DNA from 2 places in the Caproicibacterium sp. XB2 genome. Region 2 is predicted to be linked to the other one. Evidence: a T-box and tRNA genes for the amino acid it is inferred to sense, from the RefSeq annotation. Region 2 holds a T-box; the other holds one or more tRNA genes.

Evidence for each region. The T-box of region 2 lies ahead of tyrS (tyrosine--tRNA ligase). A T-box ahead of a tRNA ligase gene usually reads a tRNA of that ligase, here a tRNA-Tyr.
Region 1: it encodes a tRNA-Tyr, which carries the amino acid that the T-box ahead of tyrS (tyrosine--tRNA ligase) is inferred to sense. The anticodon was not compared.

Annotation. Positions count from the first base shown of each region.
Region 1 is NZ_CP173227.1:1,228,397-1,238,668, forward strand. It holds gene ACIHKT_RS06160 (sugar transferase) at 1-575, opposite strand, end outside; gene ACIHKT_RS06165 (DUF3789 domain-containing protein) at 762-845, shown strand; gene ACIHKT_RS06170 (helix-turn-helix domain-containing protein) at 1,948-2,244, shown strand; tRNA gene ACIHKT_RS06175 (tRNA-Tyr) at 2,684-2,767, opposite strand; tRNA gene ACIHKT_RS06180 (tRNA-Thr) at 2,806-2,881, opposite strand; gene metA (homoserine O-succinyltransferase) at 2,987-3,931, opposite strand; gene ACIHKT_RS06190 (toxic anion resistance protein) at 3,976-5,112, opposite strand; gene ACIHKT_RS06195 (5-bromo-4-chloroindolyl phosphate hydrolysis family protein) at 5,172-6,431, opposite strand; gene ACIHKT_RS06200 (AAA family ATPase) at 7,017-7,604, shown strand; gene ACIHKT_RS06205 (acyl-CoA dehydratase activase) at 7,669-9,315, opposite strand; gene ACIHKT_RS06210 (2-hydroxyacyl-CoA dehydratase subunit D) at 9,312-10,272, opposite strand, start outside.
Region 2 is NZ_CP173227.1:1,103,267-1,113,538, forward strand. It holds gene ACIHKT_RS05560 (phosphatase) at 1-491, opposite strand, end outside; gene hprK (HPr(Ser) kinase/phosphatase) at 606-1,571, opposite strand; gene ACIHKT_RS05570 (glycosyltransferase) at 1,820-2,992, shown strand; gene ACIHKT_RS05575 (YfhO family protein) at 3,099-5,774, opposite strand; gene tyrS (tyrosine--tRNA ligase) at 5,916-7,142, opposite strand; T-box leader at 7,205-7,467, opposite strand; gene recN (DNA repair protein RecN) at 7,524-9,206, opposite strand; gene ACIHKT_RS05590 (arginine repressor) at 9,211-9,660, opposite strand; gene ACIHKT_RS05595 (NAD(+)/NADH kinase) at 9,662-10,272, opposite strand, start outside.

The sequences.
Region 1 (10,272 bases), 130 kb from region 2:
CCTTTATGTGTCTGCCAATAGCAGGTAAGCCCTGGCTTTGCAGCTAGCCGCTGATATTGATAAGGTGTATACTGCTCTACTTCCGCCGGCAGAGGTGGGCGTGGACCTACAATACTCATATCACCTTTCAAAATATTCAGCAGCTGCGGCAATTCATCTATGCAAGTGCGGCGAATCACCCGTCCCACCCTCGTAATACGAGGGTCATCACTTATTTTAAAAGCCGGGCCTTCCCGCTCATTTTGTGCAGCTAGTTTACCCAGATACCGATCCGCATCTACGCACATACTTCGGAACTTATACATTCGAAATGTTTTGCCGTTTTTTCCTACACGATTATGAATATAAAAGGCTGGTCCCGGGCTGTCAGCCTTAATCAGAATGGCAACAATTAAAAACAATGGGGAAAGTAAAATAAGGGCAAGCAAACTTAGTACAATGTCCATCACTCTTTTAACTGCAAAATACAGCCGTCGTTGTTTTACTCGGCTTTTAGAAGCAAAACATATCTTTCGTTCTTTTTTTGCATTGTCCTTTGCAAAGTCAGGGTTAAATAGCGCCTCTTCGGATTTCATCTTTCTCTTCCCTTCCATTTTTCTCTGTCTTAGCCATTCCTATTGTGATGATATACACCCAATTAACAAATAGAGAACCGGTCGTTCGACGATTTATATAAACACTTTTTATTATAATCTGCTTATATCCGTCCAAACTAAGTTCGATATATAATAAAAAATAGTCATTTCACAGGAGGGTAGAAGATGAAATTCATTGTTGGAATGATTCTTGGATTTTGGGCTGGCATTACAACCATGTGTTTATTCCAAATAAAGCGAAAAAAATAAGTTGAAAATTATTTAAATATATTTGAATGTCGCGACTTATTTCATGTTTTTTCTTTATTTATTCAGTTTATTTCTGGGGGCATTTCTTCCCTGTTTTATCTCTATTTTCATATATTGTACTACATTCCCCATCTGTTGTCAATAATTACAACTGTATAGATCAGTCATTTTCCAAGTATCTGCCGGATTTTATCCTGCACAAATAAGTGCCCACTGAACAATAGGTAAAGAAAGCGCCTGTTTTCTATGGGTCCTTGTTCTATCGTAAAACATCATTGAAAGGGGACAAGCCTTATACACTTTTTTCCTTTAGTATAAAATAAACGATCTTTGATTCCCCCATTTTTTACCACCTGTTTTTTATTATATAGTCTGCTTTTTTACAATGTTCAACCGTTTTTATGAATATTTATAGATTAGGCCATTTTTTTTGTTACCGTATGATTTTCAGTGATTGCGAAAAATGTTTTTCCGCACGTCAACTGAATTTGATCTGTTGTAAAACATCATTTTATAGAAGATAAGCCTTATACGCCTTTGTAATGGCAAGCAATTTTGTGTCCGCACCCCCTAGCATATAATAAAAAAGTTCGCAATTTTGAAATGGCAAAAAGGGTATAGAAAAGTCATTGGGATTCCGGTAAAATGAATGGTGTCTAAGACATTCAAAGAATGAGAATCCCAATGACTCAAAAATAGGGTACATTTTATTTTGACATTATTTTGACATAATAAAAAGCTGAAAGCCATGAATTACTGGACTTTCAGCTTTAACTATGCCGCAAATTGCAAGTGCAAGTTGGACACCCGCACAGTAAAAATTAGTTAATCAGAACCACGGACGAGATAGAAGCCTTGGCTTCCGTCGAGGGCGTGGTTGCCACAGCCGTCAGGTTGCGAAAACAGAATCAAGGAACACTTCAAACAGTTCCTCCGGGGTACGGTAGCCGAGTTTTTTGCGTGGCAGCCCGTTCAGATCGTCAGCGGCGGACAGGATGTACTTTTGAGAGGAGTCCTCAACAGATGCGCCCTTGGGAATGAAGGCTCGGAACAGACCATTTGTTAGGCAGTATGATATACTGAAAACAAATGGGGTGTTTTTATGCCAAAAGGTAAAGCAAAGAAACGATACACAGGAGAATTCAAACAGCAGGTTGTAGAAGCTATGCAAACAGAGAAACTCAGTTACAGTGAAGCAGCGCGGCAGTTTCACGTGTCTGACCATAAAAGCGTTGCTCAATGGGAACGAATTTATCTGGAAGAAGGACCAGAAGGGCTATATGTGGAACGCCGTGGTCGAGCCAACTCTAATGATAAATCACTTATAGCAGATGCTAAGGATTATGCTTCAAAAAATGTAGCCGGGATATTAGCTTCTTCTCAAGTAATTCCGACATAATAAATTCAAAAACCATCTTCATAATCAGAGGAGTCCGACATAATGTCGGACTCCTTTTTGTGTACAAAAGCGGTATATAAAAGAAAGAGCTTTCCCAAAAGGGAAGGATGTAAATTCTTACCAAATTATCATGCCATATAATGGTATAATAAAAGAAGTAAAAAATAATTTACACTCACAGGTGCGGAATGTTTGGAAGACATCCCGCAACCTTGCGCCATAAAGGTTTACGAGAACCATTATGACTTGTGAAATGCAGTTTATGCTTCATTATAGCATTTACTTCATACATTAAGCGGTTCACACCTTTCGCACAAGGTTGTGAGCCGCTTCATTTTTTACTTTTCAATCCGAACCTTGAAAGCTTATGATGATGTCTGCCCCCAACGATAACAAGGCCAAGCAGTTTCCTGCTTGGCCTTGTTATCGTGGAACATTTTGGTGGAGGAGAATGGATTCGAACCATTGAAGCCGAAGCAGCAGATTTACAGTCTGTCCCCTTTGTCCACTCGGGAACTCCTCCATATCGCAGCCAACCAGCAGCTGCCTTGTCCGTCAGATTGGAGCTGGCAAAAGGACTCGAACCTTCGACCGGCTGATTACAAATCAGCTGCTCTACCAACTGAGCTACGCCAGCGTATCTCTGACTGACAAGTATATATTATAAAGGATGCTCTTCAATTTGTCAAGCATTTTTTGTAACTTTTTGCTTTTAGTTTAGGAAAAACGTCTGTGCTGTTTTTTAGAGCATAGCGCAGTCCAAAGAGTCATTTCCCATTGTGCGCAGGTCAAACGGTGTTGTCTGATACACAAAGTAGTTAAGCCAGTTGGTATACAGCAGCTGGCCGGTCGCACGCCAATTATTAACAGGCGCACGGGAAGGGTCATCACCGGGATAATAGTGCTTCGGCATGGCAATAGGCTCGCCTTTTTCTAAGTCACGCCGGTACTCCTGCCCCAGCGTTTCCGTATCATATTCCGAATGACCCATGACGAAATACTGGCGGCCGTCCTGGTCACTAACAATATGCACACCTGCTTCCGGTGAAACGGACATAATGCGCAGCTGCGGCACCTTTTCAATATCCTCCGCACGGACCTCTGTCTGGCGGGAATGCGGTGCCCAATAAACGTCGTCAAAGCCCCGAAACAAACGGGATTTTTTCTTCAGTGCATAATGTGGAAAAACGCCGAACAGCTTTTTGGGCAGAACATACTTGGGAATTCCATAATGGTAATATAGTCCGGCCTGTGCCGCCCAGCAGATATGGAAAGTGGAATGGACATTGGTCTTAGTCCACTCAAAAATGCGGCATAACTCCGGCCAGTAATCCACATCTTCATATTTCATCAGTTCCACCGGTGCACCGGTGATGATGCAGCCGTCATAAACACGGTCTTTAATGTCGTCAAACGTCTCATAAAAACGCAGGAGATGGTCCTCCGGCGTATTTTTAGACTTATGTGTGACGGTCTGCACCAAATCAACCTCTATTTGCAGGGGCGTACTGGCAAGGCAGCGCAAAATTTGCGTTTCCGTCGTAATTTTTGTTGGCATCAGGTTCACCAGCGCAATGCGCAGCGGACGAATATCCTGATGTAAAGCCCGTCGTTCCGTCATGACAAAGATATGTTCGTTTTCCAGTACGGAGCGAGCCGGCAGTGAATTTGGTATTTTAATGGGCAAGAAAGGCGCCTCCCGATAAATACAAAATGGGTTGCGGCCGTTTGTCAGCGCAGCTGCAAAAGCTTGTTCTTCAGGTCACTTTCCAGTTTGCCAAGTTGCTGTTCTGCCTGTGCGCGCTTTTCGCGGCCTTGCTGTTGAATCTGCATGACTTCATCCAGTGTAGAAATCAGCGTTTCATTGGTATGCTGCAGCGTCTCCATATCAACGACACCGCGCTCAGATTCTTTCTGCGTTTCAACCGTAGCTATCTTCAGGGTATCTGCATTCTTACGCAGCAGTTCATTGGTCATATCCGTTACTTCCCGCTGTGCTTTGGCAGCCTGGGTGGAATGTTCCACGCCCAGTGCCAAAACCATCTGACTTTTCCACAGAGGAATTGTGTTCACCAGTGTAGACTGTATCTTTTCGCTCATCAGCAGGTCATTGTTCTGCACCAAGCGAAGCTGCGGTGCCATTTGAATGGCGACCATGCGTGTCAGCTCCAAATCGTGCAGCTTCTTTTCAAAGCGTGTACACATGTTGGAAAGGTCATTGGCAGACTGGGCATCCTCCGGCAGACCGGACACCTGTGCCTTTGCCTGCATTTGGGGAAGGTCCTGTGTACGCACCTGCTCCAGCTTTTTCTTGCCTGCAATCAGGTACATGGACAGTTCCTTAAAGTAAGTCTTATTGACCTCATACATTTTATCCAGTACAGAAATGTCCTTTAGCAGCTTCACCTGATGCTCTTCCAGTGCGTCGCAGATTTGGTCCACATTGGTTTCCGCTTTGGCATAGCGTGCTTTCAGGGCAGTAATCTTATTGCTGCTGCGTTTAAAGCGGGCAAACAGACCTTTATCCTTATCGTCCGTTTCAAAGCTTTTCAGTTCCGTTACCACGCCGGAAAGCATCTTGCCGACCTCGCCCAAATCCTTAGTGCGCACATTTTCCAGCGCACTTTCGGAAAAATTGGCCATTTTTTTCTGCGCACCGGAACCGTACTGCAGCACTTGGTTGCTGTTGGTCAGATCTATTTTGGTTGCAAAGTCGTCCACCATTTTCTGCTCTTCTGGACTCAGCTGCGGCTTTGGTACCTGCTGGGCCGCCATGTTTACCTGCGGTGCTGTCTGCAGGTCGGGTGCAGCCGGTGACGGCGTTGGGTCCAGTATCAGTTCTGGAGTAGGTATTTTATTTTGTTCCATATCCATATTGTGACCTCCTTGTTCCTATCACATCGTTCACGACGTGTTCGGCCAGACTCTTATTTTTCTTCCGTAGACTCCATTTTCGGCTGCTTTGGGGTAAAGTCGCTGCCGGTCAGTCCCTCCTGTTTCAGCATGGTTTCCAATGTGGAAATATCCGCTGAAACATCCAGTACATCATTTGCAAAAAGGCTGTCCAACAGATTTGCAAAAGCAGTATTGATGGTATCCAGCGAGCGTTCAATTTCCTGTTTTGCCTTCGTGATATTCTCACCCTGCACCGGCTGTGTATCAAATTCTTGATAAGATTTCACCAGTTTTAAGGTCGTGGGCAGATAGTAGCGCATGAACCGGCGAATTTCCGGCAGCTTCTCCGGGTGCTGTTCCACACACTGAAAGATACGGCCGGTGACCTGTTCCAGTTTGTCCAGCTTGGCGGATACTTCTTTTCCTGGAATCGCATCATTCGCAGCCTGAATTTCCTGCAAATATCGATTTCCCTCCTGCCGAACTTCCTCCAGTTGTGCCTGCTGCGGGTTCTCTTTTTTCTTTTCCTCTTTTTCTTTTGCAGCCTCTTCACGGGCGTTGTAGTTTTTCTCCGCGTCCAGATATGCCTGATATGTTTCATCATCAATCATAAAGCAGGTTTGGTCCTTATCCAGATGTCCCTGCGGATAAACGCCGTCCATAATCATTTTCTTTAAATCTTTCACGGCGCGTTCATGTGTTTCGCCGGCAGAGTCCGCCAGCTGGTCCACCATACCAAACGCGGCACCGTCCAGTGCATCCCGATAGCGCCGGAAACGGCGGACCTGACGGCGCTTGCGGATACCGTGCCCCACAGCAAAAAAAGCCGCCGCTGTCATAGAAAACGTAACCGCCCCGGCAACCATGAACTCCGAAAAAGCCACCATGCCCGTAGCCGCGGCCGCCACCATGGCGATATCCGCAATCAAAAGCGGCACACCCATGACCAGACCAGCTATCGCCCATGTCATGCCGGATATTGCACCCGGAATTCGGCTGTTGTGCAGATTGGGCGAAGAATAAGAGGGCCGAATAGGCTGTTGCGGTGGTCTCTGCCCATTTGGCGGACAGTTGTCCGGTGTCCCCTTCGGCGGTGTCGGCGGCGCATACGGGTGCGGCGGACGATGTCCGGCGCTGCCAGGCCCGCCGAAAACTTCATTGATGTCATCGGCAAAACCCTTTACATTATCTTCTACGGTACGTCCGATATTTTCAAAATCAGCCGCACGCATGGCTTCCCGTACTGCGTGGCTGATTTCCTGTCCTATTTTAGAATAATCCTTCTTCCCCATGATACCCTCCGGAAGGCCCTGCTTGTGCGGCATATGCCGCAATGCATAATTTCTTTTATTATAGCGCATAGGCAGAAAAATGACAACTTCACGGGCACACAGTTTTTTGAATCTTTTCTGGAAAGGGTTCACATTTTCTTCACGTAAACTTGACCGAATCTTCGGCTGTGATTAAAATTCTGTACATAAAATTTCAATATACTAGAATTGTTCCAAGAGAACAGGAATAAAAGATTCCAACTGATATACACTGTGCAGACCTTCGGAATGGACGGAATACCGAACCGACAGGTGCACAGACAAACTACAAGCTCCCCAGCGTGGGACTTTTCATAACTTTTTTCCTCTCCCCGCCGTGCCTTTCCGCACGGCAAAGATTACAAGCTCCCCAGTGGGGGACTTTTCATACACTCTTTCATAATTTTCTTCCTTTTTTTAAACTCCTATACCAACAAAGCAGTTGCTGATTGTAAAAAACCGGCAGCTGCTTTTTGTATATCAATTTCATAAAATGCGTGCATTTTCGTCAGATTTATTGTATAATCAATCTATCTCCAGAGTTGGACCATGAAAGGGGTTTTCTTGATGTCACATCATGTTATTTCCATCAGCAGACAATTTGGCAGCGGCGGCCATGAAATCAGCGAAAAGCTTGCCAAAAAACTTGGCCTGCCTTTCTATGACAAAGAGCTCATCACCCGCGCCGCCCAAGAAAGCGGGCTGAGTGTGGACACGCTGAAAGCTTCCGATGAACGCTACGACAGTGCTGTTCCGGAAGATGAGCGTAAAACCTACTTTGGCCTTTCCAACAGTGACACACTGTTCGTTGCACAGGCAAAAATCATTCACCGCATTGCGCACCAGGAAGACTGCATTATCATTGGCCGCTGTTCCGACGTGATTCTGCTGGACGATGATGTCAGTCTGCTGCGGGTATTTATTCATGCTCCGCTGCAGGACCGTATTCAGCGCATTCGCCGCCTGCACAATCTTTCCGCACAGGACGCCCAGCTGATGATTCGCAAAAGCGATCAGGAACGCCGCAGATACTACAGCTGCTACACCGAAAAGGCATGGGGAAACCAGGAAAACTACGATATTTCCTTAAACAGCTCCTACTGGGGAATTAACCGCTGCGTAGATTTGCTGGCACACACGGCATCCCTGCTGTAAAGCATACATTTAATTAAAAAGCATCCGGGCCCTGCGGCAAAAGTGCTGCAGGGCCCGGCCTTTTTTAGTCAAAAGCAATCAATGCAGCCCCCAGTGCGCCGCACAGCTGGTGTTCCGGCAGCACAAGCAGCGGTGCGCCCAGCTTTTCCTCCAGCGCTTTCACTACGCCCCGGTTGGAGGCAACGCCGCCGGTCATCATAAAGCGCGGCTGTGGGTCCACCCGCGCAGCTAGAGCGGCCGCCTTCACCGCCACGGACACGTTTAGCCCATGCACAATGTCGGCGGTCTGTTTGTTCTGCGCAACAAGGGAAACAACCTCGCTCTCTGCAAAAACCGTGCACATACTGCTAATGACAATATTCTCTTTCCAGTGCAGGCCGCAGACGCTCATTTCGTCCATAGAAAGCTCCAGCGCGTGCGCCATCATCTCCAGAAAACGGCCAGTACCTGCGGCACACTTGTCGTTCATCACAAAGCTGCGCACATTTCCGTCTTCATCCAGCCGAATCGCCTTGCTGTCCTGTCCGCCAATATCAATAATTGTACGCACAGATGGGTTCAAAAAATGGGCACCCCGCGCGTGGCAGGTGATTTCCGTCACATCATGCCCGCCCGCACCAATATAGGCACGGCCATAACCGGTCGTGACCACATCCGCCAGCTGTTCGCGAGAAATGCCCGCCCGCAGCAGTGCCTGCTGCAGCGCTGCATCGGCACTGCGGGCCGCGTGTGCACCGGTCGGCACAATAGAGCTGCCTATCATTTTGCGGTGTTCGTCCAGAATAACCACGTTCGTACTGGTAGAACCGCTGTCAATTCCGGCAGCATAGTATCCAGTGGATGTTTTGGCAGTCATCGTCCGCTTTTTCGGCACGACAGCGTGCAGGCTTTCGGCAAACGCCTGCACTCGGGTGCGCAGCTGCTCTTCCGCGCCGTCGGTGCCGTCGGTTGACAGTTTCAAAAGCGGCAGGTGCGTTTGTTTCTGCAAATCAGCGTATTCAAAACCGTAATAATCACAAAACTGAATGGTATGGTACAGAATTCCCTTTACATACGGGTCCTCCAGCAGCTGCCGCCGCGGTGCCGCGTTGGTCATGCGCATACAGGGAATCTGCTGGAGCAATGCACCAGCATACCACAAAAGAAATTGGTCCAAAGTCTGCCCCGCAGGTGGAACCTGCAGGCCGCGGTTTCCCACACAGGTGCGGTCCTCCACCGGCAGCGGCAGCTCCTGCCGAAGCATTTGCAGCAGTGCCGGATTGGATCGCGCTCCCAATAGGGTAAGATGGTCCGTCTGACCGGTCGGTTCCGCCGGAGCAAAGGCTGCCAGACACTTTTGCAGGTCAAACGGCACGCCAAACCATACACTGCAGGCGTCAATCAAGCGGTGCAGCTCGGCCGCATAGCGCTGACGGGCGCAGGGGCCGTCAGCCCGCGGCAAGTCCAACATAAAGACAAAGCTGTCCGGAGCAGCGGCTGAAAGCACGTCCCCTACCCGCCGGAGAGAATCACAGCAGGAAGTAAGCACCAGATTTTTGATACCGTGCTCCCGGCAGGCCTGCAGCAGGGCCCGCGCAAAACTGCACAGGTTGCGGTGGCTGAGACGGTCAGCCTCGGAAAACGCGTGGACGGTCGGGTTCAGCCGTTTCGGTGCTTCCCCAAAGCCCGCAAAAAGTTCAATCGGTGTATATTTACAGGTGTACGCAATCATGCTTTTTCCTCCAGCATCTCCAAAAATGCCTGCATACGAGTGGTCATCTGCCCAGGCGGGCAGTTGGAACGGTCACAGGCATCACCGTCCAGCACCAACGTGGGAAATCCCGCCTTCTCCAGTTCTGCCCGCCCCATTTGGCTGGCACCGCTGGTTTGGCGGCAGCCCCAGTGGCAAAACCAGACAATGCCGTCCGGCTGCAACCGCTTTGCCTGCTGCAAAACAGCGTCAATGCGCCGCTGTGCTGGTCCATTTAAGTGATTTTGTACCAGCCGCCGCGCCATCGTCTGCCATGGGTCATCTGTTTCCGGCAGTTCCGGTACATCAAAGCAAAGGTCCGCCGCAAGGATTTGACAGGATGGGTTAAAGTCCAGCAAGTCTATCATGGCATTGTCCAAATTTGGCAAAGTGTGTACCCACAATAGACGCAGTTCCTTTCCGCGGGACGGCGCTGCTTTTGCTTCCTTCAAAATACCCTGCGCAAACTGCAGCGCCGCCGGTGTTCCCAGCAGCACGTGCAGCGCAAAGACCGCGTACATTTCCGAAGTCATCTCATCCGGCATGGATTTTCGGGCGCGTTCTTCCAGATACTGCTGATAAGTATCCAATGTCTGCCGACCGCGGGCAACACTGGCGCACAGTTTTGCTTCGTCCAGCGGGCGGTGCAGCAGTCGGCTGATACTGCGGGCACAATCCTTCAGCTGTTCCGCTACATAAGTGACGGCCGCCTCATCCTGTGTCTGGGGTATGTCCAAAACCAAATGCGGCACGCCGTAAAACTCAGCCAATCTGCGAAACGTAAGCGTGTTGGCATCGCAGGCAAGCGTTGTGTTAAAAATGAAGCGCGGCTTCGGCAGAATGCCGGTCTGTGCGGTGCCCAGCAAAATTTTATGGTAGGAACAGAATGTTTCCGGAATGCCGGAAGCTTCCGCCGCTTCAATAAAACCGCGTTCCGCG
Region 2 (10,272 bases):
CCTTCGTTGATTTCCACCAACTTGCCTGCCGCACCAAACTGCGGAATAACGCGCTCGTAGTCAAAAGCAAAGCGGCGCAGGCCACAGTGCCCAATGACATTGACATGCGGATTTCTGCATACCTGTTCCCACAGGTGCGTCACTTTTTCCGGTGACGGAGATTCCCCCTGCGGCATACACTCATCGTGGATAGAGGCAATCAGCCAGTCCAGGTCATGAACGCAGTCGGCCTGCTGGTCGGTATGTCCCTCATAGTCAATGATATTCGTTTCCTGCCCGCGCAATACCATTACGCCCTTATAATAACGCGGGACAACACCTAAATTATGAAAATACCATCTGCCCGGCGCACCCGGCATGGCCACACCGTGGTCCGTAATGGCGATTGCCTCCAGGCCGCGCTGCGCTGCCGCTTCCACCATTTCCTGCAATGTACTGTACGCATGGGTGGAGGCTGTCGTGTGTGTGTGCAGATCCGCAATGAAATTCATCTGCTGTATACCCCCTGTTTCTGACCGTCTGTTTTTCCGCCTGCACATAAGCCCTGCCCGGGACCCTGCCGCATGGCCCTGCGGGGCTTCTCTCTGTTTTTAATTTATAGTTTGTTAAATATCTAGTTTCAGCTTAGTTTCCTGTTGCTTGACCATGGAAAGGTCCATGCCAAGTCCCTGCAGCAGTTCCTCTGCCGCATTATAACCCATCTTCTTCTGCCGGTTGTTCATGGCAGCAACCTCAATGATAACAGCAAGGTTCCGCCCGGGCTTGACCGGAATAGTCAGCACCGGCACCTTAATGCCCAAAAGTTCCGTGTATTCACTGTCTATGCCCATACGGTCATAGACTTTGTGGCCATCCCACAGCTCCATGTTAATAATCAGGTCGATTTTTGAGGAAACTTTGACAGCGCCGATGCCGAAAATGCGGCGGGCATTGATAATGCCAATGCCGCGCAGCTCAATGAAATGGCGAATATTGGCTGGTGCCTGACCGACCAGTGTTTTGCCGGACACACGGCGGATTTCGACTGCGTCATCGGCAATCAGCCGGTGACCGCGCTTAATCAACTCGATAGCCGTTTCACTTTTGCCCACACCACTGTCGCCGACAATCAGCACTCCCTCGCCGTATACCTCTACCAGCACACCATGACGAGTGACGCGCGGTGCCAGTTCCACGTTCATATAGGCGACCAGTGAAGCCACCAGGCTGCTGGTTGTTTCAGCAGTAGCGAGCACCGGTACACCGTATTTTTTGGTTGTCTCCAGCAGCTCCGGCACAGGGCTTAAACTGCGGGCGATGATGACTGCCGGCGGCTTTTTGCTGAAAATAGCGTTCAGCACCCTGGCGCGGTATTCGGGTGGGCGGTCGTTTAGAAAAGCAGTTTCCGCATTTCCCATGACAATGATACGGGAAGAATCGTAATACTCATAAAATCCATTCAGCTCCAGACCGGGACGGTTGACGTCTGTAGAGGTGATAAGCACCTTCTGCGGGTCGCAGGGCATATAGACGGTTTTCAGAGAAAGCTCTTTCATTACTTTGTCCAGTGAAACACTAAATTTTGTAGCCATATTAATAAGCACCTGCTCTTTCTCTTATCTGCGCACGGTAAAAACAGTATGATCGTTTATATTATATCCTATAGCAGAAAAAGTTTAAAGACCAAATCCGGCAAAAGATGCAGGAATCCACCTCGTTTCAGCTTGAACCATACAAATATTGTGTTATAATGTAAATTGATTCTGATTTTGTTCGGGCAAACGTATCCTTTTTGTTTTGCCCAAAGTGCCCGGGCAGAAATCCTACCGGAGGTCCATTTATGAAAATTGCCTTGTTTTCCGGGGCCGGCGCTGTCAAATGCGCTGCCTCCACATATACTGCGGTCCTGAAAAGCGGACTGGAAAAAGCCGGGCACCAGATAATGGTGGTAACTGCCGACCCGGCCATAGACGACTGTTTTACACAGGACGGCAAAATTTACTGTCCCGCAAAGGTAACTCCCAGCCTGTACGGTATGTCTGTGCGGGTCAGTTTGCTGGGACCTATGGAAAAAATGCTGAACAGCTTCCGCCCGGAAATCATCCACGTCATTACTCTGGACGAAATGGGATTGGCCGGCCTAAAATACGCTCAGCGCCACCAGCTGCCGTTGGTTACCACTATTCATAACCTGCACGATGCACTGAAAGGTTACGGCACCAATAAAGCATATGACAATCTTGCCAAAATGAAAGTACGCAGCACAGTGCGCAAGATTTTGACGGAAAGCGATGTGGTCTGTTCCCCCTCTGCACAAACGCAAAGCCTTTTGGAAACACTGGATATTCAGTGCAAAGTAAAGCGCTCGCCTTTCTGTGTGGATTTATCAAACTTTTTGCCGACACAGCCTACCCCCGCTTTTAAAAAGCGGCTGGATATTGCCGAAGACGCCTTATGCTATGTGTATGCGGGCCGTTTGATGGAAGACTGCGGCCTCGATTCTCTGCTGAAAGTTTGGAGCGACGCAGCCGGTGGCAACGCCCGCCTACACCTGCTGGTTGTGGGCACTGGGCCTGCAGCTGCTCATTTTGCTGAAACGGCGAACAGTCTTTCCCTTTCCAATCAGGTTACATTTATCGGTGAACTTTCACCGCGTGACTTGAATAGCTGCTATGCCTGCTGCCGGGCCTTTGTCAGCGGCGCCACTTCTTCCGCTGTGAAGGCTTCTCCCCTGGAAGCTCAGGCTGCCGGTCTGCCGGTACTGCTGCCAAGGCAGTGTGCCAATGCTGACTTGGTGCATGATGGTGTAAACGGATTCCTATATGACACAGCCGAACAGTTCGGCGAAAAGCTGTACATTCTGACACAGCTGGACTCGGAAGGCGAAGTCCTCCTGCGGCGGCTGGTCAGCAAAAGTGCCATGAACCTTTCGGATAAAAACCTTGCTACCATTATGGCAGATACCTATGCGGAAGCAAAACACAGCTATACAAAAAATACGCGCAGCCTGTAAATCAAACTGTGCCACGAATATAGAAAGAGCAGGACCACCAGACACGAAATGTGTTGACGGTCCTGCTTTTTAGTTTGTATATTCTTTTCGATTCCATACGCCTGTTTCAGGAAAATAGGACTTCCAGATTTGCTGCCAGATAGACTGCAACCGGGAACAGATACAGCAGAATGCTGACCACAGCAGTGACTATATCAAACACAACCTGTGCCGGTTTTTCCAGCTTGCGTAGGCATTTGGTTCCCTTCTTTTTCAGCAGACGCAGGAACAGCAGCGCCGCCGCAAATCCAGCCATACTGCAAACGGCGCCCGCGGCAAGTCCCGGCGGCAGATACTGAACCTCCACACGGTTCTGCCCTGCCTGCAGCTGAACCGCGAGGAACATTCCTGCCGCTTCGGCTGTCTGTGCAGGTTTGCCGTTGACCGTAGCAGTAAAGCCGCTGCCGCCGCGCAGAGGCAACACCAGCCAGCCGCTGTTTCTGGCTGCAGCAGTGCCGGACAGCATATTGCCGGACGCGGAAAGAGACACTGCCTGCGACTGTGTATTTTGCAGAGCGCTCTGCAGCTTTGTGAGGTCCATCCCTGCCACACCGAAGGAACGACAGTTAACCGGGTGCAGAACCGATACGCGTACTTCTACCATTTGATTCTCAAAAGTGCCTAAGTCCACCAATCCATTGTCATCGGCTGAGGGATACAATGAACGTATCATTCTGCCGTTAACGGAAATGCTGAGAGAATTATAGTTGGAACTGGTAAGGTCCCGCGACGCCTTTGTATAACAGTCGAAGTACAGCGCTGTCTTCCTTGTGACCTGTATATGATACAGCAGGCTGCTGTATGCCGCGCCAGTAACCGTGACACTGCCATCCTTCGCCTTGCTCATTTGGGCAAAGTCAGAAATATCCGGTGAATAGCGTGTCATCAAAGAATCCGACCGACCGAAAAAAGTATGGTATAGCATATCCTGTGCACCAAAACGGTCACCATCCGGAAGAGCGCTGCCGCAGTTCTGGGCAACAAACCCAAAGGGCAGGCTGTACGGCTGACGCACCAGGGAATACTGATGATTGCTGTAAAGCGGTGTGCGGCCGTTTTCCTCCCCCAGCCGGGTAATGCTGTACTTCTGTGCCAGCAGGGAATCGGTCAGGGCCGTACCGCCGCTGGAGTGGCTTTCCATCCAATGGGCGGAGTAACCCATCTTCTGCAGAGTATCCATATAGGTGCCGTCCGTCAAAGAAGTGTAGTGGTCCAGCACCGGATATCCCAATGCACCCATCAAGTCGGTATCAAAATACAGTCCATCCGTCTTGACACGGTACAGGGAACTGTCCTTTAACCGCCCGCTGAGGTCCAGCGCTGTATCATAGGCATGCCCGTCCGATGCAGCAGGCGCAACATAAACCTGCAGGTTAAAGCTGACTTCCGCCGCGGTTACAACGCACAGCAGAACACACAGCACCCGAACCGAGATTTTCTGTGCATGAAACAACAGGAATAGGACTAAATAAACGCCGGTCGCCGACAGTGCGAAAAGCAGTCCCAGCTGCAGCGCTGTTTGGTCGTTCCAAAGATTATTGACATAATGTGAAAGCATTGTACGCATGGCAGGCCGTGACAGCATCTCGCCCGCAATGGCAATCAGCGCGGCGGCAGCGGCCCCCGCAAAGAACAGCGGCAGCGGACGGCTTTTCTGCTCTGGCTGGAGCGGCTGTACTTCGCTTAAATAGCTGCCCGTAAGCAGAAGCCCTGTCAGCGTAAGGATATACCCAAAGCGTACCGGAAACGCCTGATAACTGCCCAAGTGCCACATCCGGTCAATGGGGTCAATAAACAGCGGCAAAATCAGCAGCAAATAGCTGACAAACAGCGCACGCTGCCGGCTGCCCTTACGCTTCAGTAGGAAAAACAGCGGTACAGCTGCCACGGCGGCACCGGTACAGTACCAAACTGGCAGCGTGGTCTGCACACCGGTCAGGATGCTGCCGCTGCTTAGGCTGGAAATAAGGTCCACTACACGGCCGGAACGGCCGCACTGCAGCAAGGATGGCAGCCATACTACTGCTGTAAGCAGCAAAGCCGCACCGGTACTCAATCCCAATAGGACTATCTGCCGTCTGCAGCGGGTACGGTTGACCACAAAAGAGGACAAAATGGAAAACAGCAGCACCAGCCAGAACAGCACCATGGCGCTTAGGTAATAGTCCACAACAATAATCGCCGATAATGTCCAAAGAAACAGCGCTGGTTTTTCCGCTTCCCGCAGCCTGCACACGCCCAACACTAAAAGTGGAAACAGACAGGCAATGTCCAGCCAGACGATATTCTGATAATACATCAGTGCAAAGCCGGAACACGCGTACATAACTGAAAGACAGGAAATTCGCACACCGTCCAGCCGAGAAAACGTGTGCAGAAACAAAATGGATGCCGTGCAGGCACAAAGGGACATTTTCAACAGCACCAGCACGTTCATAAACAGGTAAAAAGATGCTTTGGGTAGAAAGGAAATCAGGAAGGTAAACGGACTGGACAGAAAAAAGAAAAAGACGCCCCAAAAGCTCATACCGCCCGCATTCTGCAAGTTCAGCAGCATAGAGGATTTTCCCCTCAGGATATCCTGAAAATCCATCAGCAGCGGGACAGTCTGGTGATTCATGTCACACCAAGACAGGGTTTTTGTTCCAAACGGGTACAGTCCGGCAGACGCAAAGCAGGCACAAAGCAGGACCAGCACCGCCAGCGGTGCCGCCCAAACTGCCCACTTTTTCCGTTTTCGCAAGCGCTCATCTCCTTTATAGGACCAATGCCGGCCGTGTATTCTAAGTACATTCAGTATACCATAAAAATGTGGTTTAGCGGCAAAAAACAGCGGAGCCGTTTCCCCCCACTGGAAAACCGCTTCGCTGCCCCGCCGTCCTTTTTATTTAAGCAGAACTTTGTGATATGCTTTTTTACCCTTCCGAATAATAGCTGCACCATTCGGAAAATCAGCGGCAGTCAACACGGCCGCAGGGTCCTTCACCTTGCTGTCGTTCAAGGTCAAGCCGCCCTGCTGAACCAAACGCCGGCCCTCACTCTTGCTGGAAACCAACTTTGTTTTAACCAGCAGGTCCAGCACACCAATGGAACCATCTGTCAGGTCAGCGGCCGTCAGTGTACTGGTGGGCATATTGTCGGTATTGACACCGCCGCCAAACAGCGCACGCGCGCCTTCACGGACCTTGTCTGCTTCCTCTATGCCGTGAATGGACTTTGTCACCTCATAAGCAAGAACTTCCTTCGCCTTATTCAGTGCACTGCCCTCACAGTTTGTCAGGTCTTCGATTTCCTCCACCGGCAGGAACGTGAGGAACTTCAGGCAGCGTTCCACGTCTGCATCACCGATATTGCGCCAGTACTGGTAAAAATCGAAGGGACTGGTCTTTGCGGGGTCCAGCCACACGGCGCCCTTTTCGGTTTTGCCCATCTTTTTGCCCTCACTGTTTGTCAGAAGGCCCAGTGTCAGGCCGTAAGCCGGCCGATTCTCTTTGCAGCGAATCAGATTGACGCCACCGATAATATTACTCCACTGGTCATCACCGCCGACCTCCAGCACACAGCCGTAACGGCGGTTCAACTGCAGAAAATCATAGCCCTGCATCAGCATATAGTTCATTTCAAAGAAGGTCAGTCCGCGCTCCAGCCGCTGCTTGTAACACTCGGCTGCCAGCATACGGTTCACGGAAAAATGAACACCGATTTCCCGCATAAACTGAATATAGTTAAGGCTCAGCAGCCAGTCGGCGTTGTTTGCCATAATAGCCTTGCCGTCTGAAAAATCAACCAACGGTGCCATCTGTTTGCGGAAGCACTCCACATTATGGTCAATTTCTTCACGTGTCAGCATTTTGCGCATATCCGTTTTGCCGGTCGGGTCACCAATCATGCCGGTGCCGCCGCCAAACAGCGCAATGGGTGTATGCCCGGCTTTTTGCAGGCGGGACATGGTCATAACGGTAACAAAATGCCCAACGTGCAGACTGTCCGCGGTGGGGTCAAAGCCGATATAGAATGTACACTTGTGGTTGTCGAGCAGGTCACGCACGGCCTCCTCGTCTGTTACCTGCGCAATAAGGCCGCGCGCCTTTAAATCCTCGTACACTTTCATACAAAAATACCTCCTGAATATCTGGCAGAAGGCTGCAAAAAAGCCCTCTGCACATAAAATCTGCAGAGGGCGGAAATTCCGCGGTACCACCTCAGTTCACCGTCCCCTCACGAAGACGGCCTTACGGGTACATTTTATAGGACAAGCAAATAAAAGATACCTCCGCGCGGTAACGTGCGCACACGGCCCGGCTTACACGGCAAAACGCTTTCGGCGGGCAGCTCCAGGATGTAATTTGGGCGGAAAAGAGCACCGGCTCACACCAGCCGCCGGCTCTCTGCAGGCATCTTTTCCCGCTTACTTCATTTCCCTTCACAGCTATTCAAATTATATTATAGTGATTTTAAACACAGATGTCAAGGTGAAGGCCGCCATGCGGTGTCAGCAGCCGGTATCTTTGGCGGCCAGCTGCAGCATTTCCTCGGCATTCTGCAGTGTCAGCGGTGTAATCTGCGTACCGCCGATAATGCGTGCCAGTTCCTGCCGGCGGCCCTTGTGATCCAAAAGAGTTACCTGTGTATAAGTACGTCCCTTTTCAGTATGTTTCTCAATTTTATACTGTCGGTCCCCTAATGCCGCAATCTGCGGCAAATGCGTGACACACAGCACCTGACGTCCGCGCGCTGTCTGACGCAACTTTTGGCCGATTTTCTGGGCCGCACTGCCGGAAACGCCGGTGTCTACCTCATCAAAGATGAGGGTTCCAACGCTGTCCCTGCCGGAAAGGACCGACTGTATCGCCAGCAAAATACGCGACAATTCACCGCCGGAAGCAATCTTTGCCAACGGCCGCGCGGGTTCACCCGGGTTGGCGGAAATGAGGAACTGCACATCATCACAGCCACTGGGGCTTGGCACACAGGGTGTCTGCTGTACGGTAAAAATGACGCCCGGCATATCGAGATAGGTAAGCTCCCGCCGCACTTGTTCCGAAAATCCAGCGGCGGCTTTGCGGCGGCTGGACGAAAGCTGCCGGCCCAGCGTGCGGACCTGTTTTTCGGCAGCGTCATTCTCTTTCTGCAGGCGCTGCATTTCTTCCCCGCTGTGCTGAATGGAACTTAGCTGCTGGCGGCACTTCTGCAAAAACTGCAGCATTTCTTTTTCTGTTTTGCCGTACTTTAGCGACAAATGATAGTACACATCCAGCCGTGTCTCAATCTCCTCCAGCTCCTGCGGGTCATAAGCATCCGTCTCGCACTGGCTGCGAATTTCCTCCATGCAGTCCTGCAAGTCGTATCCAAGGCTTTCCAGCCGGCCGGACAAGCCGCTTAGTTCCGGCAGCAGCTCGGCGGCGTCTGCTAAGTGGCGTGACGCCTCCTGTACCGCCGCACAGGCACCCGGCATCTCGCCGTCACCATCCAGTATCTGCACTGCTTTTTGCAGGGACGCAGTGATTTTTCCGCCGGAACGAATACGTTTGCGGCGGTTTTGCAAATCCTGTATTTCCCCGGGCTTGATGTTTGCCTTTTCCAGCTCGTTTATCTGATAGGTCAATAGATCCGTTAAGCGAACTTTTTCAGCTTCATCTACATCCAGCGCCGTCAGCTGCTTTTGCACCTGCTTCCATTGGCGGTAAGCCCCACGGTACTTTTGCAGCAGTGTTTCCGGCACGCCCATGCGGTCCAAATAACGCAGATGGTTATCCGGCGAAAGCAAGCCATAACTTTCATGCTGGCCATGAATATTTATCAGCTGTGCCCCCAGCTGCCGCAGCGCTGCGACAGAGGCAGGCCGGCTGCCAATGTGGCACACCGTGCGCCCGTCTTCGCGTATCTGCCGCTGCAGCAGAAGAGTGCCGTCTTCCTCCGGTGAAAAGCCGAGCTGGTCCAGTATCTGCAAAACCTGTGGTGTCAGGCCGGAAAAACTCGCACTGACAAAGGCGCCCTTCGCACCGGCACGCACCAGTTCCCGTGAAGTCCGCTGGCCCAGCACCGCATGAATGGCGTCAATGATGATGGATTTGCCCGCGCCGGTTTCACCGGTGAGAACATTAAAACCGGGACCGAAATCAATCGTTGCTTTTTCAATCACGGCGATATTTTCAATATACAGTTCATCCAGCATGGAATCACCCCATCATTCTGGTGAGTTCTGCCGCAAACTGCTGGGCGGCGTGCTCACTGCGCACAGCAACAAAAATGGTATCATCACCGGCGAGCGTACCGACCACTGCTTCCCAGTGCATGGTGTCCATTGCAGCGCAAATAGCCTGTGCCATACCGGAAACCGATTTGATAACAACAAGGTTCCCGGTACAGTTGATAGATGTAGCAGAATCCTGCAGCAGCGAGTAAAATTTGGAGGAAATATCCCGATTGTCCTCTTTGCCGGTGGAATACCGATACTGTCCGTCCGTCGACAGCGTCTTCACCAGACGCAGCTCTTTAATATCGCGGGAAACGGTGGCCTGTGTCACCTCAAATCCGGTGTCACGCAGACGGCGCAGAAGCTCCTCCTGCGTATCGATATCATATTGGCTGATTAGTTCCAAAATTTTCGCATGGCGGCGTGCCTTCATATTAGGTCCTCCTCTCTATCAGTTTTTTATTGACAACTTCGTAAAAATGATTTTGCTTCAGCTTAATAAACTGTGCTGTATAGGGGGAACGACTGACTATTACCTGCTGGCCCGCCTGCAGCGGAATGGCGTCGTCGCCGTCCACCGTCAGGTAGTTTTGCTCCTCTGCTGCGGAAAAAGTCTTTACAGTCAGGCAGGCGTCCGGACTGAAAACCACCGGACGGCTTGCCAGCGAAAGGGAACAGATGGGTGTCAGCAGAAAGGCACTGACGCCCGGGTCCAATACTGGACCGCCTGCAGAAAGCGAATAGGCGGTGCTGCCGGTCGGTGTTGCAAAAATGAGGCCGTCTGCCCGGTAGTGTGTCATTTCATTGTCGTTAAAACCAACTTCAAAATCAATAATCTTTGAGCGCGTACCACGGGCAATCACAACATCATTTAAAGCGTCTGTTTGGCGGGTAACGCCGTCCGTCTCAAACCGGGCACGCAGCATCAGGCGGTTTTCCAGTGTATAATTGCCCCGCACCAGATTTTTTAACAGGCCCAGTTCATTTGGTTCCAGCCCAGCCACAAAACCGAGCCGGCCAGTGTTGACACCAAGAATCGGCCTGC